2 regions of the Pseudomonas vanderleydeniana genome follow, and region 1 is predicted to be linked to the other one. Evidence: predicted binding sites of a transcription regulator. Region 1 holds the regulator's gene; the other holds the start of a gene.

What was found. Region 1 encodes sigma-54, which starts transcription at its own class of promoters, with help from an activator protein. Its sites were predicted from a motif close to ANTGGCATNNANNTTGCTNT; they were not measured.
Region 2: the regulator sigma-54 is predicted to act here: its motif matches at 4,174-4,193, upstream of glnA (type I glutamate--ammonia ligase).

The regions. Positions count from the first base shown of each region.
Region 1 covers NZ_CP077093.1:6,198,560-6,208,822, reverse strand. The annotation lists gene rapZ (RNase adapter RapZ) at 1-653, opposite strand, end outside; gene ptsN (PTS IIA-like nitrogen regulatory protein PtsN) at 656-1,120, opposite strand; gene hpf (ribosome hibernation-promoting factor, HPF/YfiA family) at 1,130-1,435, opposite strand; gene HU752_RS27920 (RNA polymerase factor sigma-54) at 1,515-3,011, opposite strand; gene lptB (LPS export ABC transporter ATP-binding protein) at 3,206-3,931, opposite strand; gene lptA (lipopolysaccharide transport periplasmic protein LptA) at 3,931-4,476, opposite strand; gene lptC (LPS export ABC transporter periplasmic protein LptC) at 4,463-5,035, opposite strand; gene HU752_RS27900 (KdsC family phosphatase) at 5,044-5,568, opposite strand; gene HU752_RS27895 (KpsF/GutQ family sugar-phosphate isomerase) at 5,569-6,543, opposite strand; gene HU752_RS27890 (ATP-binding cassette domain-containing protein) at 6,834-7,643, shown strand; gene mlaE (lipid asymmetry maintenance ABC transporter permease subunit MlaE) at 7,643-8,440, shown strand; gene mlaD (outer membrane lipid asymmetry maintenance protein MlaD) at 8,440-8,907, shown strand; gene HU752_RS27875 (MlaC/ttg2D family ABC transporter substrate-binding protein) at 8,919-9,578, shown strand; gene HU752_RS27870 (STAS domain-containing protein) at 9,571-9,876, shown strand; gene HU752_RS27865 (BolA family protein) at 9,992-10,231, shown strand; gene murA (UDP-N-acetylglucosamine 1-carboxyvinyltransferase) at 10,256-10,263, shown strand, end outside.
Region 2 covers NZ_CP077093.1:601,982-612,244, forward strand. The annotation lists gene glnL (nitrogen regulation protein NR(II)) at 1-425, opposite strand, end outside; gene HU752_RS02720 (DUF4124 domain-containing protein) at 675-1,313, opposite strand; gene HU752_RS02725 (DUF4124 domain-containing protein) at 1,321-1,851, opposite strand; gene HU752_RS02730 (chorismate mutase) at 1,917-2,477, opposite strand; gene glnA (type I glutamate--ammonia ligase) at 2,670-4,076, opposite strand; gene thiI (tRNA uracil 4-sulfurtransferase ThiI) at 4,409-5,863, shown strand; gene typA (translational GTPase TypA) at 6,003-7,823, shown strand; gene HU752_RS02750 (YkgJ family cysteine cluster protein) at 8,796-9,230, opposite strand; gene HU752_RS02755 (glycogen/starch/alpha-glucan phosphorylase) at 9,495-10,263, shown strand, end outside.

The DNA of each region.
Region 1 (10,263 bases):
GGTTGCGCTGCGAGGTATTCGGCCACCGGTTGGTCGAGCCCGGACTGCTCGCGCAGTTCCGGTTTCCAATATGGATTGGGCAGGCAGCGCACGTCGAACACCAGGTCGGCGTCCACCGGCATGCCACGCTTGAAGCCGAACGATTCTATCAGAAACGCGGTGCCGGGTTCCGGCTGGTTCAGCAGTCGCAGCTTGATGGTATCGCGCAGCTGGTAGAGATTGAGGTTGGTCGTGTTGACCTTGAGGTCCGCCAGGTCAGCGATCGGTCCCAGCAGGTTGCTCTCGTCCCGGATGGCTTCGGCCAACGAGCGGTTGGCGCTGCTCAGTGGATGGCGTCGGCGGGTCTCGGAGAAGCGCTTGAGCAGGGTTTCCTCGTCGGCATCCAGATACAGCACGTCACAGTGGATATGCCGGCTGCGGACTTCGTCCAGCAACTCGGGAAAGCGTGACAGGTGGCTGGGCAGGTTGCGTGCATCGATGGAGACGGCGACCAGTGGTTGCGCGAGTTCGGTGTGGATCAGCGCCCGCTCGGCCAACTCCGGCAACAGCCCGGCGGGCAGGTTGTCGATGCAGTAATAGCCGTTGTCCTCGAGGACGTCGAGGGCGGTGCTTTTACCTGAGCCGGAGCGGCCGCTGACGATGATCAAGCGCATGGTTACTGACCGTTCTGTACGTCCAGGACAACCTGATACAGGGCTTCATTGCTGGGTGCGCTACGCAGTCGGTCGCGCACCTCCTTGCGGTCCAGCATGCTGGCGATCTGCCGGAGCAGTTCCAGGTGCGCATCGGTGGCAGCCTGTGGGACCAGCAGCACGAACAGCAGGTCGACCGGGGCACCGTCGATGGCGTCGAAATCGATGGGCGCGTCCAGGTGCATCAGGGCACTGATGGGCGCCTCGCAGCCCTTGAGCCGGCAGTGGGGAATGGCGATGCCATTGCCAAAACCGGTGGAGCCGAGCTTTTCACGGGCAATCAGGCTCTCGTAGACATCCTGCATTTCCAGATCGGGCACTTCGCGGCTGATCAGGTTGGCAATTTGTTCAAGTGCACGCTTTTTACTGCCGCCCGGCACGTTCACCAGGGAACGGCCGGGGGTCAGGATATTTTCAAGTCGAATCATGGGAGGGTGTTAGCGACCCGTACCTTGGAGCAGGTGCAGGTTCTTTTCCTTATGCTTTTTCAGTTGGCGGTCCAGCTTGTCGGTCAGCAGGTCGATCGCTGCATACATGTCGTCATGTTCTGCGTTGGCAACCACCTCGCCGCCGTGGATATGCAAAGTGGCCTCGATTTTCTGCTTCAGCTTCTCGACGGCCATTGTCACCTGTACGTTGGTGATCTTGTCGAAGTGGCGTTCCAATCGGTCGAGCTTCTCGCCGATATAGGCACGCAGTGGTTCGGTCACTTCCAGTTGGTGTCCACTGATGTTGACTTGCATACAGCTTCTCCTTCGTTGCCAGTGCATAAAGCGGCAAGCCTGGTGGCTTGCCACTGGAACGCTGTGGCACGCCCGGCGGTTACATCAACCGCTTCCGTTCGCTGGAAGGCGCGATCCCGAGGGATTCGCGGTACTTGGCGACGGTACGACGGGCGACCTGAATGCCTTGTGCCTCCAGTAAACCAGCGATCTTGCTGTCGCTCAACGGCTTTTTCTGATTTTCCGCCGCAACCAGTTTCTTGATGATCGCGCGGATCGCCGTGGACGAGCATTCGCCGCCTTCGGAGGTGCTGACGTGGCTCGAGAAAAAGTATTTCAACTCATAGATACCACGAGGGGTATGCATGAATTTCTGGGTGGTGACCCGGGAAATGGTCGATTCGTGCATGCCCACCGCTTCGGCGATATCGTGCAGCACCAGCGGCTTCATGGCCTCGTCGCCGTATTCCAGGAAGCCGCGCTGGTGCTCGACGATCTGGGTCGCGACCTTCATCAGCGTCTCGTTGCGGCTTTGCAGGCTCTTGATGAACCAGCGGGCTTCCTGCAGCTGGTTGCGCATGAAGGTGTTGTCGGCGCTGGTGTCGGCGCGGCGGACAAAGCCGGCGTACTGCGGATTGACCCGCAGGCGCGGTACCGACTCCTGGTTCAGTTCCACCAGCCAGCGTTCGTTGTCCTTGCGCACGATCACGTCGGGAACCACGTACTCGGCTTCGGTGGATTCGATCTGCGAACCCGGGCGCGGGTTGAGGCTCTGCACCAGTTCGATGACCTGGCGCAGTTCGTCTTCCTTGAGCTTCATGCGCCGCATCAGTTGGCTGTAGTCGCGGCTGCCCAGCAGGTCGATGTAGTCGGTGACCAGGCGCTTGGCTTCGTTCAGCCATGGGGTCTTGGCCGGCAACTGGCGCAGTTGCAGCAGCAGGCACTCGCCGAGGTTGCGTGCGCCGATGCCGGCCGGCTCGAACTGCTGGATGCGGTGCAGGACGGCTTCGATTTCGTCCAGCTCGATGTCCAGCTCCGGGTCGAACGCCTCGAGGATCTCCTCGAGGGTCTCGTCCAGGTAGCCCTGGTTGTTGATGCAGTCGATCAGGGTCACGGCGATCAGGCGATCGGTGTCGGACATCGGTGCCAGGTTCAACTGCCATAGCAGGTGGCTTTGCAGGCTTTCGCCGGCCGAGGTGCGGGTGGTGAAGTCCCACTCGTCATCATCGTTGCCGGGCAGGCTGCTGGCGCTGGTCTGGTAGACGTCTTCCCAGGCGGTGTCGACCGGAAGTTCGTTGGGAATACGCTCGCTCCATTCACCTTCGTCGATGTTGTCGACGGTGGGGGCCGCTTCCTGCTGGTAGGAGGTTTCCGGAATTTCGGGAGTGGTGTTCTGCTCGGCCTTGTCAGCCATTGGATCGCTGTTGTCGAAGTCGTCGCCTTCTTCCTGGCGCTCGAGCATCGGGTTGGATTCCAGGGCTTCCTGGATTTCCTGCTGAAGATCCAGGGTCGACAATTGGAGCAGGCGGATGGCCTGTTGCAGCTGCGGAGTCATCGTCAGCTGCTGGCCCATTTTAAGGACGAGCGATGGTTTCATGGCAGGGGCTTAACACCTTATTCGCCGGCGCGCATGCGCCATCCACTACAGGGCGCCGGAGCGCCAAACATAAGCAAATTATATGCCTGAAGCCGGAGTGTTTGCCTAGAGCGCTGTAACAATAAAAAGCCGGAAAAAGCAGTGGTCTTTATCGAAAATCCATGCGCTCAGGCGGGTATCGGGCTCCCCGATGCCTACAGGCGGAACTCGTGGCCCAGGTAGACTTCCTTGACCAGTTCGTTGGCCAGGATGGTGTCCGAATCGCCTTCGGCGATCAGCTGTCCATCGTTGACGATATAGGCGGTTTCGCAGATATCCAGGGTCTCGCGGACGTTGTGGTCGGTGATCAGTACACCGATGCCCTTGGCCTTGAGGTGGTGGATGATCTGCTTGATGTCACCCACGGAAATCGGGTCGACACCGGCAAACGGTTCGTCCAGCAGGATGAACTTCGGTGCGGTCGCCAGGGCCCGGGCGATTTCCACGCGGCGGCGCTCGCCACCGGACAGGCTCATGCCGAGGTTGTCGCGGATGTGGCTGATGTGGAATTCCTGCAGCAGGCTTTCCAGTTCCTTGCGACGGCCGGCCTTGTCGAGGTCCTTGCGGGTCTCGAGAATTGCCAGGATGTTGTCGGCCACCGACAGCTTGCGGAAGATCGAGGCTTCCTGGGGCAGGTAGCCGATCCCGGCGCGGGCACGACCGTGCATCGGCTGGTGGCTGACGTCCTGGTTGTCGATCAGGACGCGGCCCTGATCGGCCTGGACCAGGCCGACGATCATGTAGAAACAGGTGGTCTTGCCGGCGCCGTTGGGGCCGAGCAGGCCGACGATCTGTCCGCTTTCGATCGACAGGCTGACGTCACGCACCACCTGGCGACTTTTGTAGGCCTTGGCCAGATGCTGGGCTTTCAGAGTTGCCATTACTGCGCCTTGTGCTCGTCAGTTTTCTTTTTCGGCTGGATAACCATGTCGATGCGTTGGCGCGGTGTGGTGATCGGGCTGCCGTTGGCACGGCCGGCGGTCGCCACCTGCTTCACCGTGTCGTAGACGATTTTCTCGCCTTCGGTGGTGTTGCCTTCGTTGATTACCTTGGCCTGGTCGATCAGCACGATGCGGTTCTGCTGGGCATGGTACTGGATGGTCTTGCCATAGCCGCGGACGGGTTGTGGGTCGGTGGCCTTCTGCTTCTGTTCGAAGTAGGCCAGGTTGCCCACGGAGGTCACCACGTCGATGGCGCCGTCCTTGGTCCGGGTGAGCGTCACGGTGTTGCCCTTGACGATCATCGAGCCTTGAGTGATGACCACGTCGCCCTTGTAGGTGGCGATGCCTTGCTTGTCATCCAGTTGAGCGTCGTCAGCTTGAATGCGGATGGGCTGCTCGCTGTCGTTCGGCAGAGCCCAGGCGCTCACGCTTCCCAGTGCTGCGCCCAGGCTGAGCAAAATAGGGAGGGTTTTAACGAGACTCATACTGTCCTCTTACGTTCGATAGCAGGTGCATCCTGCTTTCTTCCAGATAGGCTTTCATGCCTGTGCCCGTGGTCACGCCGTTGGGGCCGTCGATTCTAACGGCTTGCTCGGTCTGCGCATATTGCTTCTGTGGGAATACTGTCATCCGGGTGGTGGTAATGATGACATGGCGCTGTTTTTCGTCGGTGCGGGCGACCCGTACCGAATCGATCAGCTCGACCTGGGTACCGTCCGGGTTGACCTCGGCGCGCTCGCTCTGGACATGCCAGGGGAAGGCGGTGCCGCGGTAGACCTGCAGATCCGGCTTGGTCACCAGGGTGACATCGGAGACCTTCAGGTGCTCGACCTTGTCGCCGGTCATGTCGTACTGCACCTTGCCGTCGGGCATGTACTGGACGCTATGGGCGTTGATCGCATAGTAGTCGATGGCCTTGTCGTCCACCGGTGCAGCCGTCTGCTCCAGGAAACGTTCCGGGCTGATGTTCCAGTAGCCAACGGCCGCGAACAGGGCGGCAATGACTCCGAACAGCAGAATGTTGCGAATCTTCTTGCTCAGCATAAAAGGCTCTACAGGTAGGCGGCGTGGGCCGCTTCAAGGCTGCCCTGGGCGCGCAGGATCAGCTCGCAGAATTCGCGCGCGGCACCTTCGCCACCCCGCGCCTGGGTCACGCCGTGGGCGTGTTCACGCACGAAGCTGGCGGCATTGGCCACGGCCATGCCCAGGCCGACGCGGCGAATCACTGGCAGATCCGGCAGGTCGTCACCCAGATAGGCTACCTGTTCATAGCTTAGGCCGAGTTGGGCGAGCAGGGCGTCGAGTACCACCAACTTGTCTTCGCGGCCCTGGAATACATGGGGAATGCCCAGGTTCCTGGCGCGTCGCTCGACCAGCACGGTCTTGCGGCCGCTGATAATAGCGGTTTGCACGCCCGCCGCCATCAGCATCTTGATGCCCTGGCCGTCCAATGTGCTGAACGACTTGAATTCGCTGCCATCCTCGAGGAAGTACAGGCGACCATCGGTGAGGACGCCGTCGACGTCGAATACCGCCAGCTTGATGTTCTTGCCGCGTTGCAGCAGATCGGTGCTCATTTACATTACTCCGGCGCGCAGCAGGTCGTGCATGTTCAGGGCGCCGACCGGACGGTCCTCGCCATCGACCACCACCAGGGCGCTGATTTTATGGTCTTCCATGATCTTCAGGGCTTCGGCAGCGAGCATTTCGGCCCGTGCGGTCTTGCCATGGGGGGTCATGACGTCCTCGATCAGGGCGCTGTGGATATCGATGGTGCGATCGAGGGTGCGACGCAGGTCGCCATCGGTGAAGATCCCGGCAAGACGACCGTCGGCTTCGACGATCACGGTCATGCCCAGGCCTTTGCGAGTCATTTCCATTAGTGCGTTTTTTAACAGCGTGCCGCGCAGCACCTGTGGCAGCTCGTCGCCGGCGTGCATGACGTTTTCGACCTTCAGCAGCAGGCGTCGTCCCAGGGCGCCGCCCGGATGGGAAAAGGCGAAGTCTTCGGCGGTGAATCCACGGGCTTCGAGCAGGGCGACGGCCAGGGCATCGCCCATTACCAGGGCGGCGGTGGTCGACGAGGTCGGTGCCAGGTTCAGCGGGCAGGCCTCGTGTTCGATGCGCGCGTTGAGGTTGACCTCCGCGGCCTTGGCCAGCGGCGAGTCGGGGTTGCCGGTCAGGCTGATCAACTGGATGCCCAGGCGTTTGATCAGCGGCAGCAGGGTGACTATTTCCGAGGTCGAGCCGGAGTTGGACAAGGCCAGGATGACGTCGTCCCGGGTGATCATGCCCATGTCGCCGTGGCTGGCTTCCGCCGGGTGGACGAAGAAGGCCGGGGTGCCGGTGCTCGCCAGAGTGGCGGCAATCTTGTTGCCGATGTGTCCGGACTTGCCCATGCCGACCACGACCACGCGGCCCTTGCTGGCCAGAATCATCTCGCAAGCGCGTACGAAATCTGCGTCGATATGGGCCAATAAGCCTTCCACGGCTTCTCGTTCGAGGCGGATGGTGCGTTGTGCCGATTGAATCAGGTCGGTGGATTGGCTCATGTCAGAAATCGTATAGCCCGATGAAAAGGCGCGATTATAGCGGTAATGAGCAATTCCCTCACGCTTGAATCGTTGCTCTTTACGCCATGGGCGTAGGTATCGGCTGTCAGTTTTCGCCCAACTGTCTGTCAAGACCGACTGTACCTACCCTGAACAAGCTTGGCTCCGGTCTTGGGCGGCTCGTATCAGCAGTGATATAGTTCGCGACCAGTTCGGCCCGCTCAGGATGTGCGCGTCTCTTTTATAGGGGCCTGGAGTCCGAGACAGAGGCTGCATCGCAAGGAGTTTAGATGAGCGTCGATAACGCCTACGCGGTCGAGCTGAAGGGGGTTACCTTCAAGCGCGGCGCGCGCAGCATCTTCAATAATGTCGATATTCGCATTCCACGGGGCAAGGTCACCGGCATCATGGGACCCTCCGGGTGTGGCAAGACCACCCTGTTGCGGTTGATGGGGGCGCAGTTGCGCCCGAGCAGTGGTGAAGTCTGGGTCAACGGCCAGAATCTGCCGGCACTCTCGCGTGGCGACCTGTTCGACGCGCGCAAGCACATGGGCGTGCTGTTCCAGAGCGGGGCGCTGTTCACCGACCTGGATGTGTTCGAGAACGTCGCGTTTCCGCTGCGGGTACACACTGAGCTGCCGGACGAGATGATTCGCGACATCGTCCTGCTCAAGCTGCAGGCCGTTGGCCTGCGTGGCGCGGTCGACCTGATGCCTGACGAGCTGTCCGGTGGCATGAAGCGTCGTGTTGCCCTGGCCCGGGCCATTGCCCTGGATCCGCAGATCCTCATGTACGACGAACCGTTCGTCGGCCAGGACCCGATCGCCATGGGCGTGCTGGTGCGCCTGATCCGCCTGCTCAATGACGCGCTGGGCATCACCAGTATCGTCGTTTCCCACGACCTGGCGGAAACCGCCAGCATCGCCGACTACCTGTATGTGGTGGGCGACGGGCAGGTGCTGGGGCAGGGCACGCCGGAAGAACTGATGAATGCCGACAACCCGCGTATTCGCCAGTTCATGACCGGCAATCCGGATGGGCCCGTGCCGTTCCACTACCCGGCGCCGGATTACCGCGCAGATCTGTTGGGGAAGCGCTGATGCGCAAGCAATCATTGATCGAAAGAATTCGCCTGTTCGGGCGCTCGGGCCTGGACGTGCTCGCGGTGCTCGGGCGTTCGACGCTGTTTCTGTTTCACGTGTTGTTCGGTCGCGGTGGCATCGGCGGTGGCTTTGGCCTGCTGGTCAAGCAGTTGCACGCCGTGGGCGTGATGTCGCTGGTGATCATCGTCGTGTCCGGGATCTTCATCGGCATGGTACTGGCGCTGCAGGGGTTCAATATCCTCTCCAGCTACGGTTCCGAGCAGGCAGTGGGGCAGATGGTCGCCCTGACGTTGCTGCGTGAGCTGGGGCCGGTGGTGACCGCCCTGTTGTTCGCCGGCCGTGCCGGTTCCGCGCTGACTGCGGAAATCGGCAACATGAAATCCACCGAACAGCTCTCCAGCCTGGAGATGATCGGTGTCGACCCGCTCAAGTACATTGTCGCGCCAAGGCTCTGGGCCGGCTTCATTTCCCTGCCGCTGCTGGCGATGATCTTCAGTGTGGTCGGAATCTGGGGTGGTTCGTGGGTGGCGGTGGACTGGCTGGGCGTCTATGACGGCTCGTACTGGGCCAACATGCAGAACAGCGTGACCTTCAACGGCGACGTGTTGAAGGGGATTATCAAGAGCATCGTGTTCGCCTTCGTGGTGACCTGGATTGCCGTGTTCCAAGGCTACGACTGTGAGCCCACTTCAGAAGGGATCAGTCGTGCCACTACCAAGACCGTGGTCTATGCCTCCCTGGCAGTGCTCGGCCTGGACTTTATTCTGACCGCCTTGATGTTTGGAGATTTCTGATGCAAAACCGCACCCTGGAAATCGGTGTCGGCCTTTTCCTGCTGGCCGGCATCCTGGCTTTGCTGTTGCTGGCGCTGCGGGTCAGTGGACTGTCCCCGACGGCAAATACCGAAACATATAAACTTTACGCGTACTTCGACAATATCGCCGGTTTGACTGTCAGAGCCAAGGTGACCATGGCCGGTGTGACCATCGGCAAGGTCACGGCGATCGATCTGGATCGCGACAACTTCACTGGGCGGGTGACCATGCAAGTCGATAAAAGCGTGAACAACCTGCCGACTGATTCGACCGCGTCCATTCTCACCGCGGGCTTGCTTGGTGAGAAGTACATCGGCATCAGCGTGGGTGGCGAAGACACCCTGCTCAAGGATGGCGGGACCATCCATGACACCCAGTCGGCGCTGGTGCTGGAAGATCTGATCGGTAAATTCCTGCTCAATACCGTTAATAAAGACGCCAAATGAGGAGTTTTTCCATGATCTCTATCTTGCGCCGTAGCCTGCTGGTATTGCTTGCGGCGTTGCCGCTGATGGGTAATGCAGTGGCTGCCCCGACTGCCCATGACCTGGTGCAGGACACCACCAACAAGATGCTCGCCGACCTTTCGGCCAACCGCGAGAAGTACAAGCAGAACCCGACTGACTTCTACAACTCGCTGAACGCCATCGTCGGTCCGGTGGTGGATGCCGAAGGCATTTCCAAGAGCATCATGACCGTCAAGTACTCGCGCAAGGCAACGCCCGAGCAGATGGCCCGCTTCCAGGAAAACTTCAAGCGTGGCCTGTTCCAGTTCTACGGCAATGCGCTGCTCGAGTACAACAACCAGGGCATCACCGTCGATGCACCCAAGGACGAGTCGGGTGACCGCACCAGCGTCGGCATGACCGTCAAGGGCAACAACGGCGCGATTTATCCGGTTTCCTACACCCTTGAGAAGATCAACGGTGAGTGGAAACTGCGCAACGTGATCATCAACGGCATCAACATCGGCAAGCTGTTCCGCGACCAGTTCGCCGATGCCATGCAGCGCAACGGTAACAACCTCGACAAGACCATCGACGGCTGGGCGGGCGAAGTGGAGAAGGCCAAGGCCGAATCCGAGAAGAACCCGCAGAAGGATAGCGGCGGTGAGTGAGGCCAGCGTTCGCCTGGGCGAAGCGGGTGAGCTGCAGTTGGCCGGCGTACTCGACTACAGCACCGGCGCGGCCCTGCGCAAGCAGGGCCAGGCGCTGATCCGCTCGAGTGGCGCGACGGCCCTGGTGGTCGACTGCTCGGCGGTGCAGAAGTCCAGCAGCGTCGGCCTGGCCCTGCTGCTGGCTTTCATGCGCGACGCGGCGCAGCTCGGCAAGTCCTGCAGCATCCGTGGCATGTCCCGGGAAATGCGCGAAATCGCCGAGGTTTCCGAGCTGACCGAGCTGTTTGACGCTCCTTGATAGCGGCAAATCATGAAGCCCCCCGTCAGAGTCCTGCGAATGCGGGGTTCGCAGGCGCGGGGCTTTTTTGTATCATGACCGACCCGCGCGCGTTGGGCGCCGATTGAGGTTGAGCATGCAGGCCACCGAAGTAAAAAGCTTCCTTGAAGAAAAGCTGCCAGGAACTCAGGTTGAAGTTGAGGGCCAGGGCTGCAACTTCCAGTTGAATGTGATCAGCGACGAACTGGCGGCCTTGAGCCCGGTGAAGCGTCAGCAGAGCATCTATGCCCATTTGAACCCGTGGATCGCCGATGGCAGCATCCATGCGGTCACCATGAAATTTTTCAGCAGCGCGGCCTGGGCCGAGCGCACCTGAGCCTGAATTGGCGTCGAGATTCCTATGGATAA
Region 2 (10,263 bases), 1.4 Mb from region 1:
TGGGCCAGGCCCCGCACCAGCATCTTGGTGGTTTCCTGCTTGGACAGCTGGGCCTCTTCCTTGGTGATCCGCAGCAGCCGGTCGCGCGGGTGGACTTCCAGCAACAGCAGGGTTTCGCCCTGGCTGAGAATGGGCGTCACAGCGTAGTCGACGGTCAGGGTCTGGCCGGTCAGGGCGGTCAGCATGGCTTCGCGCTTGGTGAAGGGATGTGCCTGCTCGACGGCCTGGCGCAGGGAGTTGAGGGCCTCGGTCGACTCGGTGAACAGCTCGCTGATGAATTGACCATGGCTGCGCTGGCCGCTGATGGCGAGCAACATTTCGGCCGCGGGGTTCATGTACTCAAGGCGCAGTTCGGCGTTGAGCAGGATGGTCGCGGTGGTCAGGTTGTCGAGTAACAGTCTGTGCAGGGCGTCGCTGATGGTCATGGGGACCTCTTTTGGAGCATGTCAAACGGGAGTCGTCCCGTTTGCGCGCGGACTAAGGCGCCGATATGGGGAAAATGCAAAAACCAAACCAAGGCTCCGAAAAGAAGCGCGAATCGCCTGAAAATGGGCATTTCAGGCTCGATTGAGTGGCGTTCTTGCGGCGTTGGCAGGTCGTTTCGACCCAAAATGGGATCGGCTTCGGATCAAGAAGTAGTTTAGTGCACTGCTTTGGTGCTTTTGTGACGTGAACTACAGAAATGGCAGGATGCTGCTTTCTTCTTCCTTGGGCTTGTCCGCCAGCGGGCATTCCGGGCGCTGCCCATAGTCGGCGAGTTGGCAGGGCTTGGCCTGGCGTTTCTGGCTGAGGGACATGCGCACCATGTGGAATGGCTGGTTGGCGGTGCGTTCGGCGATCCGGCCATGTTCGTCGAGGATTTCCACGGCGAGCTGGTGCGTGCCGCGATCGATGTTCTCCAGGGCAAATACCGGGCTGGTGCCGGCCTCGCGGGTGGGTTTGCCGTCCAGCAGCAGGCGGTAGCCATGGCCGGCCTGCAGGCCGGGTTCGCTGGTGACGCTGACGATCAGGTTGCCCTCGGCGCTGCGCACCGTGGCGTCCGGGTCGGGTACCAGGACGCGGACCATCTGGTAGTGGAAGATCGGGCCGGGCCTGGGGGTGGTCTTGCTCACACTGGGCTTGGGGGCTTGGCCGTGCGGATTGGCCGACATGCGGTTGCTCGGCGTCAGCGGTACGCGTGTCGCACCTTTATGGGGCTGGTCGGTAAACACCCGGTTGCCCTGGCTATCGGTGTAGGTATAGATCTCGGCCGCCGCCGGCAGGGCGACGAGCGGCAAGGCCAGGCCCAATGCCCGAAGAAGCGATCCGATCATGGGTGGCTCAAGGCTTGTGCACCCGCTGGACGGTGAAGGTCACGGCCGGACTCTGCTGCACGACCTTCTCGCCGTCCAGCACTTGCACGGCGAGCGTGTGGTCGCCCCGGTCGACATTCACCAGTTGCAGGCGCGGGACGTTGCTCGACTGGCCGTAGGGGGCGCCATCGAGGACCAGTCGCAGCAGGTGCTGGCGTTGCAGGCGCGGCTCGATCTTCACGCCGACGGTGAAGGTGCCGTTGTTGGCGCGCAGGGCTTCGTCGGTCGGGATATCCGTCAGTTCCAGCGCGCTGTAGGGGGCAACGGCTTCCTGCGTCCCGGTCGCTTGTGCGGCCACCGGCCGGGCGGGTGTCGGTGTTCCCGGTTTCTGCGTCTCGACGCTGTTCAGCGGTGGCAACTCCACGGTCTGGGCGGGCAGGCCGTCGGGCGGCTGGCTGCTGTAGGCGGTGTTGCCGTTGGCATCGGTGTACTTGTAGATCTGCGCCGACGCCGGCAGGGCGAAGCAGGCCAGCAGCAGATAGAGCAGGGGTCGACCCATGGCGGTTCCCGGTGAGCGTCCTGGACGTGACAAGCTGTCAGCATAGAGCAGAACCGCCGCCCTTTTCACTGTGGTCGCTGGCACAATTCGCCCACGGCACGTACCAGGGCCAGGTCGTGGATGCTGTCGGAGGCCAGGTCACGGCGCGCCTGGGTCAGCCAGGCCAGGCAGTTCGGGTCCTGCCGATAGGGGGTGAACGCGGCGTACTGCTGCAGCAGCTTGACCTGCAGTTGATCCATGACCGGACGGATCTGTGTGACCAGGTCGGGGCGGGCGATCACCGGTGCCTTGCCGCTGTTGTGCCACTTGGCCAGCAGCGCGTATTGCACCAGTTTGTTGGCTTCGATCTGCGCGGCGACGAACTGGCCGACTTCCTCGGGCTTGAGCTGATAGGCCTGCGCCTGTTCCCGGGCGTTGGCGATCACCTGTTGTTCGCGCGGGCTGTCCTCGACCGGCTTGCCGCTGTCCCATTTGGTCAGGGCCACCTGGTTGGCGATGGTCAGGCGCTCGCTGATGGTCTGCAGCAGTGGCGCCAGGCTGTTCGGGGCGGGTGGGGTGGCGGCCAGTGCGCTGGTGCTCAGGCAGGAGGCGAGCAACAGGCTGGCAAGGCGTTTGTTCAGCGGCATGGGCGGGCTTCGACTTTTCCGGTGGTGGGGCAGGGTCCAGAGTTAACGCCACAAGGCCCTGCCAGCGCCAGTGCATTTTCATGAAAATGCCGCATGGCCGGAGCCGCTGGCGCCGCGCCCATAAAAAATGCCCCGCATCTTTCGATGCGGGGCATTTTTCAAGCTGCGCCTGCCTGGGCGGGCGCGACCGGATTAGCAGCTGTAGTACAGCTCATATTCCAGTGGGTGTACGAAGGTGCGGACCTTGATTTCTTCTTCGCTCTTGAGCTCGATGTAGGCGTCGATGAAGTCGTCGCTGAAAACGCCGCCCTTGGTCAGGAACGCACGGCCCTTGTCCAGCTCTTCCAGGGCTTCTTTCAGGCTACCGCAAACCTGTGGGATTTCCTTGGCCTCTTCAGGCGGCAGGTCGTACAGGTTCTTGTCGGCAGCGTCGCCTGGGTGGATCTTGTTCTGGATACCGTCCAGGCCCGCCATCATCAGGGCAGCGAAAGCCAGGTATGGGTTGGCAGCCGGGTCCGGGAAGCGCGCTTCGATACGACGAGCCTTGGGGCTGTTGACGTAAGGAATACGGATCGAGGCGGAACGGTTGCGAGCCGAGTAGGCCAGCATCACTGGAGCTTCGAAGCCTGGGACCAGACGCTTGTAGGAGTTGGTCGAAGGGTTGGTGAAGCCGTTCAGGGCCTTACCGTGCTTGATGATGCCGCCGATGAAGTACAGGGCGGTATCGGACAGGCCGGCATAACCTTCGCCGGAGAAGGTGTTCTTGCCATCCTTGGAGATGGACACGTGAACGTGCATGCCCGAGCCGTTGTCGCCGTACAGCGGTTTTGGCATGAAGGTCGCGGTGCGGCCGTAGGCATCAGCCACGTTGTGCACGACGTACTTCAGGGTCTGGACTTCGTCAGCCTTGGCAACCAGGGTGTTGAACTTCACGCCGATTTCGTTCTGGCCGGCAGTCGCCACTTCGTGGTGGTGAACTTCGACGGTCTGGCCCATCTCTTCCAGCGCGTTGCACATGGAGGTACGGATTTCGTGGTCGTGGTCGAACGGAGGCACTGGGAAGTAGCCGCCTTTCACGCCTGGACGGTGGCCCTTGTTGCCGCCTTCCACGTCCTGGTCGGACATCCAGGAACCTTGTTCCGAGAAGATCTTGAACATGGAGCCGGAGATGTCGGACTTGAACTTGACCGAGTCGAAGATGAAGAACTCAGGCTCTGGACCGAAGAAGGCGGTGTCACCGATACCGGTGGACTTCAGGTATTCCTCGGCGCGACGGGCGATGGCGCGTGGGTCGCGGTCGTAACCTTGCATGGTCGAAGGTTCGATCACGTCGCAGACCAGGATCAGGGTCGGCTCTTCGGTGAACGGATCGAGCACGGCGGTGCTGTCGTCCGGCATCAGGATCATGTCGGAAGCTTCGATGCCTTTCCAGCCAGCGATGGAGGAACCGTCGAACATCTTGCCGATTTCGAAGAAATCTTCATCCAGCGCATCACGGGCCGGCATGGTCACGTGGTGCTGAGTACCTTTGGTGTCCGTGAAGCGCAGATCAATCCACTTAACGTCATGATCTTTGATGAGTTGAACCGACTTCGACATGGTGTCCTCCGGGTGGCTTCGGGCTGGATATTGGAGTAGCCCTGAAATAGTAGTGATGCCGGCGCGAATACTCGGCCAAGGCAACCTGCCTCACAAGGGAGCAAATTGCATGCCAGTGCCCCGTGATGGGTTTTTTGCCCCAATCTCAAGCGTTCCAGCCAGCATAGGAGAATTTTCGGGCGTTGCCCGCACCTTTGTGGTGCCAAAAAGCGCTGTGATGACCCGTTTTGGTGCGCATAAAACCGTCCGTACAATAACTGGTCAAACCTTGAGCAATTTCCGCTATAATCCGCGCCCCACTTTTTTCGGCCGGCCGTTCGCGCGCTGTTTTCATGAAACTAATCGTAAAAGTCTTCCCCGAAATCACCATCAAGAGCCGTCCTGTCCGGACGCGCTTCATTCGCCAGTTGGCGAAGAACATCCGTGCCGTGCTCAAGGATCTGGACCCGGCCGTGGTGGTGAATGGCGTGTGGGACAACCTCGAGCTGGAAACCGCGCTGACCGATCCGAAGGCCCTGCAGGAGTTCAAGGAGCGCCTGTGCTGCACGCCGGGTATCGCCCACCTGCTGCAGGTCGACGAGTACCCGCTGGGCGACTTCGACGACATCACCGCCAAGTGCCTGCAGCACTACGCTGACGTGCTGCCGGGCAAGATCTTCTCGGTACGCTGCAAGCGTGGCGGCAAGCACAGCTTCAGCTCGATGGATGTCGAGAAGCATGTCGGCAGCCGCCTGCGGCGCGAATGCGGTGCTGCGGGGATTTCCCTGAAGGACCCCGAGGTCGAGGTGCGGATCGAGATTCGCGACCAGCGGCTGTTCGTCATCCACGGCCAGCATGAAGGCCTCGGCGGCTTCCCGCTGGGCTCGGTGGAGCAGACCGTGACGCTGATGTCCGGTGGTTTCGACTCCACCGTCGCCGCCTACCAGATGATGCGTCGCGGCCTGATGACCCATTTCTGCTTCTTCAACCTGGGCGGTCGCGCCCACGAGCTGGGCGTGATGGAAGTCGCCCACTTCCTCTGGAAGAAGTACGGCAGCTCCCATCGCGTGCTGTTCATCAGCGTACCGTTCGAGGAAGTGCTGGGAGAAATTCTCGGCAAGGTCGATAACGGTCATATGGGCGTAGTATTGAAGCGTATGATGTTGCGGGCGGCTTCGGCGATGGCCGAGCGGTTGCATATCGATGCGCTGGTCACCGGCGAGGCGATTTCCCAGGTGTCCAGCCAAACGCTGCCAAACCTGTCGGTAATCGACTGCGTGACCGAGAAGCTGGTGATCCGTCCGCTGATCGCCAGTCACAAGCAGGACATCATCGACCTGGCCGACCAGATCGGTACCGGCAACTTCGCCCGGCACATGCCGGAGTACTGCGGGGTGATTTCGGTCAACCCCAAGACCCACGCCAAGCGCTACCGCGTGGAGCACGAAGAGAAAGCGTTCGACATGGCGATCCTCGAGCGTGCGCTCGAACGCGCCAAGCTGGTCTCGATCGATCACGTGATCGACGAACTGGGCCAGGATCTGCAGATCGAAGAAGTCAGCGAGGCGCTGGCGGGTCATATCGTCATCGACATCCGGCATCCGGATGCCCAGGAAGACGACCCGCTGGAACTGGCTGGCATCGAGGTACAAACGATGCCGTTCTATGCACTGAATGCTCGTTTCAAGGAACTGGACCCTACTCGCCAGTACCTGCTGTATTGCGACAAAGGCGTGATGAGTCGCCTGCATGCCCACCATTTGCTCAGTGAGGGGCATGCCAATGTGCGCGTTTATCGACCGAGCTAAGTGCCCGGGGCTGTTTGCCTGTGGCCTGCGTCACCGGCCCCCCGACGCCGCCGTCAAGCTGTAACGGCCACGCCGGACACTACCGTCAATCGCTGCCAAGACTTGTCAGCACACCGAATCCTCTGATCGAGATACACAAGTGATCGAAAATCTACGCAACATCGCCATCATCGCCCACGTTGACCATGGCAAGACCACCCTGGTTGACAAACTGCTGCGTCAATCCGGCACCCTGGAGCGCAACGAGCTCAACGACGAGCGCGTGATGGACTCCAACGACCAGGAAAAAGAGCGCGGCATTACCATTCTGGCGAAAAACACCGCCATCAACTGGAACGGCTACCACATCAACATCGTGGACACCCCCGGCCACGCCGACTTCGGTGGTGAAGTAGAGCGCGTGATGTCGATGGTCGACTCCGTGCTGCTGCTGGTCGACGCCCAGGACGGCCCTATGCCGCAAACCCGCTTCGTGACCAAGAAGGCTTTCGAAGCCGGCCTGAAGCCAATCGTCGTGATCAACAAGGTTGACCGTCCGGGCGCGCGTCCTGACTGGGTTCTGGACCAGATCTTCGACCTGTTCGACAACCTCGGTGCCACCGACGAACAGCTGGACTTCAAGGTCGTCTACGCCTCGGCCCTGAACGGCATCGCCGGTCTGGACCACACCGACATGGCCGAAGACATGACCCCGCTGTACCAGTCGATCGTCGACAACGTGCCAGCTCCGGCCGTTGACCGCGATGGTCCGTTCCAGATGCAGATCTCCGCTCTGGACTACAACAGCTTCCTGGGTGTGATCGGCGTTGGTCGTATCGCTCGCGGTCGCATCAAGCCAAACACCCCGGTGGTGGCGATCGATGTCGACGGCAAGAAGCGTAACGGCCGTATCCTGAAGCTGATGGGTCACCACGGTCTGCACCGTGTGGACGTCGAAGAAGCCGCTGCCGGCGACATCGTCTGCATCAGCGGTTTCGACGAACTGTTCATCTCCGACACCCTGTGCGACATGAACACCGTCGAGGCGATGAAGCCCCTGACCGTTGACGAGCCAACCGTTTCCATGACCTTCCAGGTCAACGACTCGCCATTCTGCGGCAAGGAAGGCAAGTTCGTGACCTCCCGGAACATCAAGGAGCGTCTGGACAAGGAGCTGCTGTACAACGTGGCACTGCGCGTTGAAGAAGGCGACTCGGCCGACAAGTTCAAGGTTTCCGGCCGTGGTGAGCTGCACCTGTCGGTTCTGATCGAAACCATGCGTCGCGAAGGCTTCGAAATGGCCGTAGGCCGTCCGGAAGTGATCATCCGCGAAGTGAACGGCGTGAAGCAGGAACCGTTCGAAAACGTCACCATCGACATCCCTGAAGAATCCCAGGGCAAGGTCATGGAAGAAATGGGCCTGCGTAAGGGCGACCTGACCAACATGGCGCCGGATGGCAAGGGTCGTGTACGTCTGGAGTACAACGTTCCAGCTCGTGGCCTGATCGGCTTCCGTAACCAGTTCCTGACCCTGACCAACGGTGCAGGCATCCTGACCTCGATCTTCGATCGCTACGACACCATGAAGCCAGGCCACATGTCCGGCCGCCTGAACGGTGTACTGGTTTCGATCGAGACCGGCAAGGCGCTGACCTACTCGCTGGAAACCCTGCAGGCTCGCGGCAAGCTGTTCATCGAGCACGGCCAGGACATCTACAACGGCCAGATCATCGGTCTGAACAGCCGTGACAACGACCTGGGCGTCAACCCGACCAAGGGCAAGAAGCTCGACAACATGCGTGCTTCGGGCAAGGACGAGGTGATCGCCCTGGTTCCGCCAGTTCGCCACACCCTGGAACAGGCCCTGGAATTCATCCAGGACGACGAGCTGTGCGAAGTCACGCCGAAGTCGATCCGTCTGCGCAAGAAGATCCTGGACGAAGGCGAGCGTACCCGCGCTGCCAAGAAAGCCAAGGCTTGATCTTCTAGCCCGGGCTGAATGAAAAACGCCCCCGGTCGAAAGGCCGGGGGCGTTTTTTTATGTCCGGGAGAACACTGGAGAGACTGATCGTTCCCACGCTCCGCGTGGGAACGTAGCCCGTGACGCTCTGCGTCACAAGGGCGGACGCCATGCGTCCTGGGAGGCATTCCCACGCAGAGCGTGGGAACGATCAAACAGACTGTTTTAGCCAGCATGCTGTTGTAGCAAGCACGCTGTTGTGGCGAGCAGGCTTGCCTGCGCTCGGCTGCAACGCAGCCGCAAGCCCAGCGACCTCCTTGTGCCTGATACACCGCGCGGGCAGGTTTCAGGGCCGCTTCGCGCCCCAGCGCGGGCAAGCCCGCTCACCACAGGGGGGGGGGGGACCTTTGGTTGGGTGAAGTTGCGCGAGCATGCTGTTGTGGCGAGCAGGCTTGCCTGCGCTCGGCTGCAACGCAGCCGCAAGCCCAGCGACCTCCTTGTGCCTGATACACCGCACCGACAGGTTTCAGGGCCGCTTCGCGCCCCAGCGCGGGCAAGCCCGCTCACCACAGGGTTGGGGGGGGCCTTTGGTTGGGTGAAGTTGCGCGAGCACGCTGTTGTGGCGAGCAGGCTTGCCTGCGTTCGGCTGCAATGCAGCCGCAAGCCCAGCGACCTCCTTGTGCCTGATACACCGCGCGGGCAGGTTTCAGGGCCGCTTCGCGCCCCAGCGCGGGCAAGCCCGCTCACCACAGGGTAGGGGGGAGCCTTTGGGGGTGAAGGGTGAGCCTTTGGGTGGGTGAAGTTGCGCGAGCATGCTGTTGTGGCGAGCAGGCTTGCCTGCGCTCGGCTGCAACGCAGCCGCAAGCCCAGCGACCTCGTTGTGCCTGATGCACCGCGCCGACAGGTTTCAGGGCCGCTTCGCGCCCCAGCGCGGGCAAGCCCGCTCGCCACCAGGGCTGGTGTCACAAGGGTGCTACCTGCCGCGTGCCTGGGTCAGAACCGCTCCAGGTTCCGGCTCGGCGCCTGGCGCTCCTGGGGCTTGGGCTTGTAGGCGCAGTAGCCCGGGCGCGGACCGATCTTCGGGTGGTTGCGGCAGGTGTCCGGACGCTTGTCGTAGATGGTGCACAGCCGGGTCTTGCGGTCCAGGTACAGGCAATCGTTGTTGCTCATGCGCTGCAGGGTGAAGATCTCCGACTTCTGGTTGTAGCGCTCGACGATGCCTTCCTTCTGCAGGCGCTTGGCGATGTTCTTCGCCGGTTCGCCACGCTCGAATTCATCGACGATGCCGATGCGGATCAGGTCCTTGATCTTCACTTCGACGGGCAAGGTGCAGCAGCTGGACATGCAGCTGCCGCACATGTGGCTGGAGTACTTCTGCCAGGTTTCGAGGCGGTCGAGCTCTGCGGCTGCGATCAGGGTCGGTTTCATCAGGTGGCATCCGGGGGTGTATCGGGCGCGCGATCATACCGGGGCTGGTGGATTTGTGAACAACCTTTTGACGGTTTTTCGCACAATCGACGCTTCGTCGCGCAAATTTCCCGCCTGTTGACTGGTTAAACGCCCTCGCCATTTGGCGACTCTTCCCGTGCCGCTTGGAAAAAAACCCCGAACCAGAGCCATCGCCTTGTGTCGAACCGACTAGGCTCAGACAACTCGTCTTTTAAATCGTCCATCTCGCTAGAGGTCGCATCGATGTCTCAGGAAACGCTTGTCCGTGAAGCTGAGGTGGCTGCCTTTCGTGCCGCCGTCCTTGCCAAACTCACCTACTCGGTGGGTAAGGATCCCGACCATGCCTTCGACCATGACTGGTTCGAGGCGATTGCCCTGGCCGCCCGCGACCACATGGTCGAGCACTGGATGGATCACACGCGACAGATCTATCGAAAGGGGCAGAAGCGGGTCTATTACCTTTCCCTGGAGTTCCTCATCGGCCGCTTGCTGTACGACAGCCTGAGCAACCTCGGCCTGCTGGACATCGCCCGTGAGGCGCTGGTGGACCTCGGCGTCGACCTGGAGCGCATCCGCCTGCTGGAGCCGGACGCGGCGCTGGGCAACGGCGGCCTGGGGCGCTTGGCGGCCTGCTTCATGGAGAGCATGTCGACGCTCGGCATCGCCGGTCATGGCTATGGCATCCGCTACGAGCACGGGCTGTTCCGCCAGGCGGTCGTCGACGGCTGGCAGCAGGAGCAGACCGAGAACTGGCTGGACTTCGGCAACCCCTGGGAATTCGAGCGTGCCGAGGTGATCTACCCGGTGGGCTTCGGCGGCAGCGTCGAAACGGTGCACGACGAGACCGGCCAGGCCCGCCAGGTCTGGTGGCCGGCGGAGACCGTGCGGGCAGTGGCCTACGACACGCCGGTGGTCGGTTGGCGCGGGGCCAGTGTGAACACCCTGCGCCTGTGGCGTGCGCGGGCCACGGAAGAGCTGCACCTGGAGCGCTTCAATGCCGGTGACCACCTCG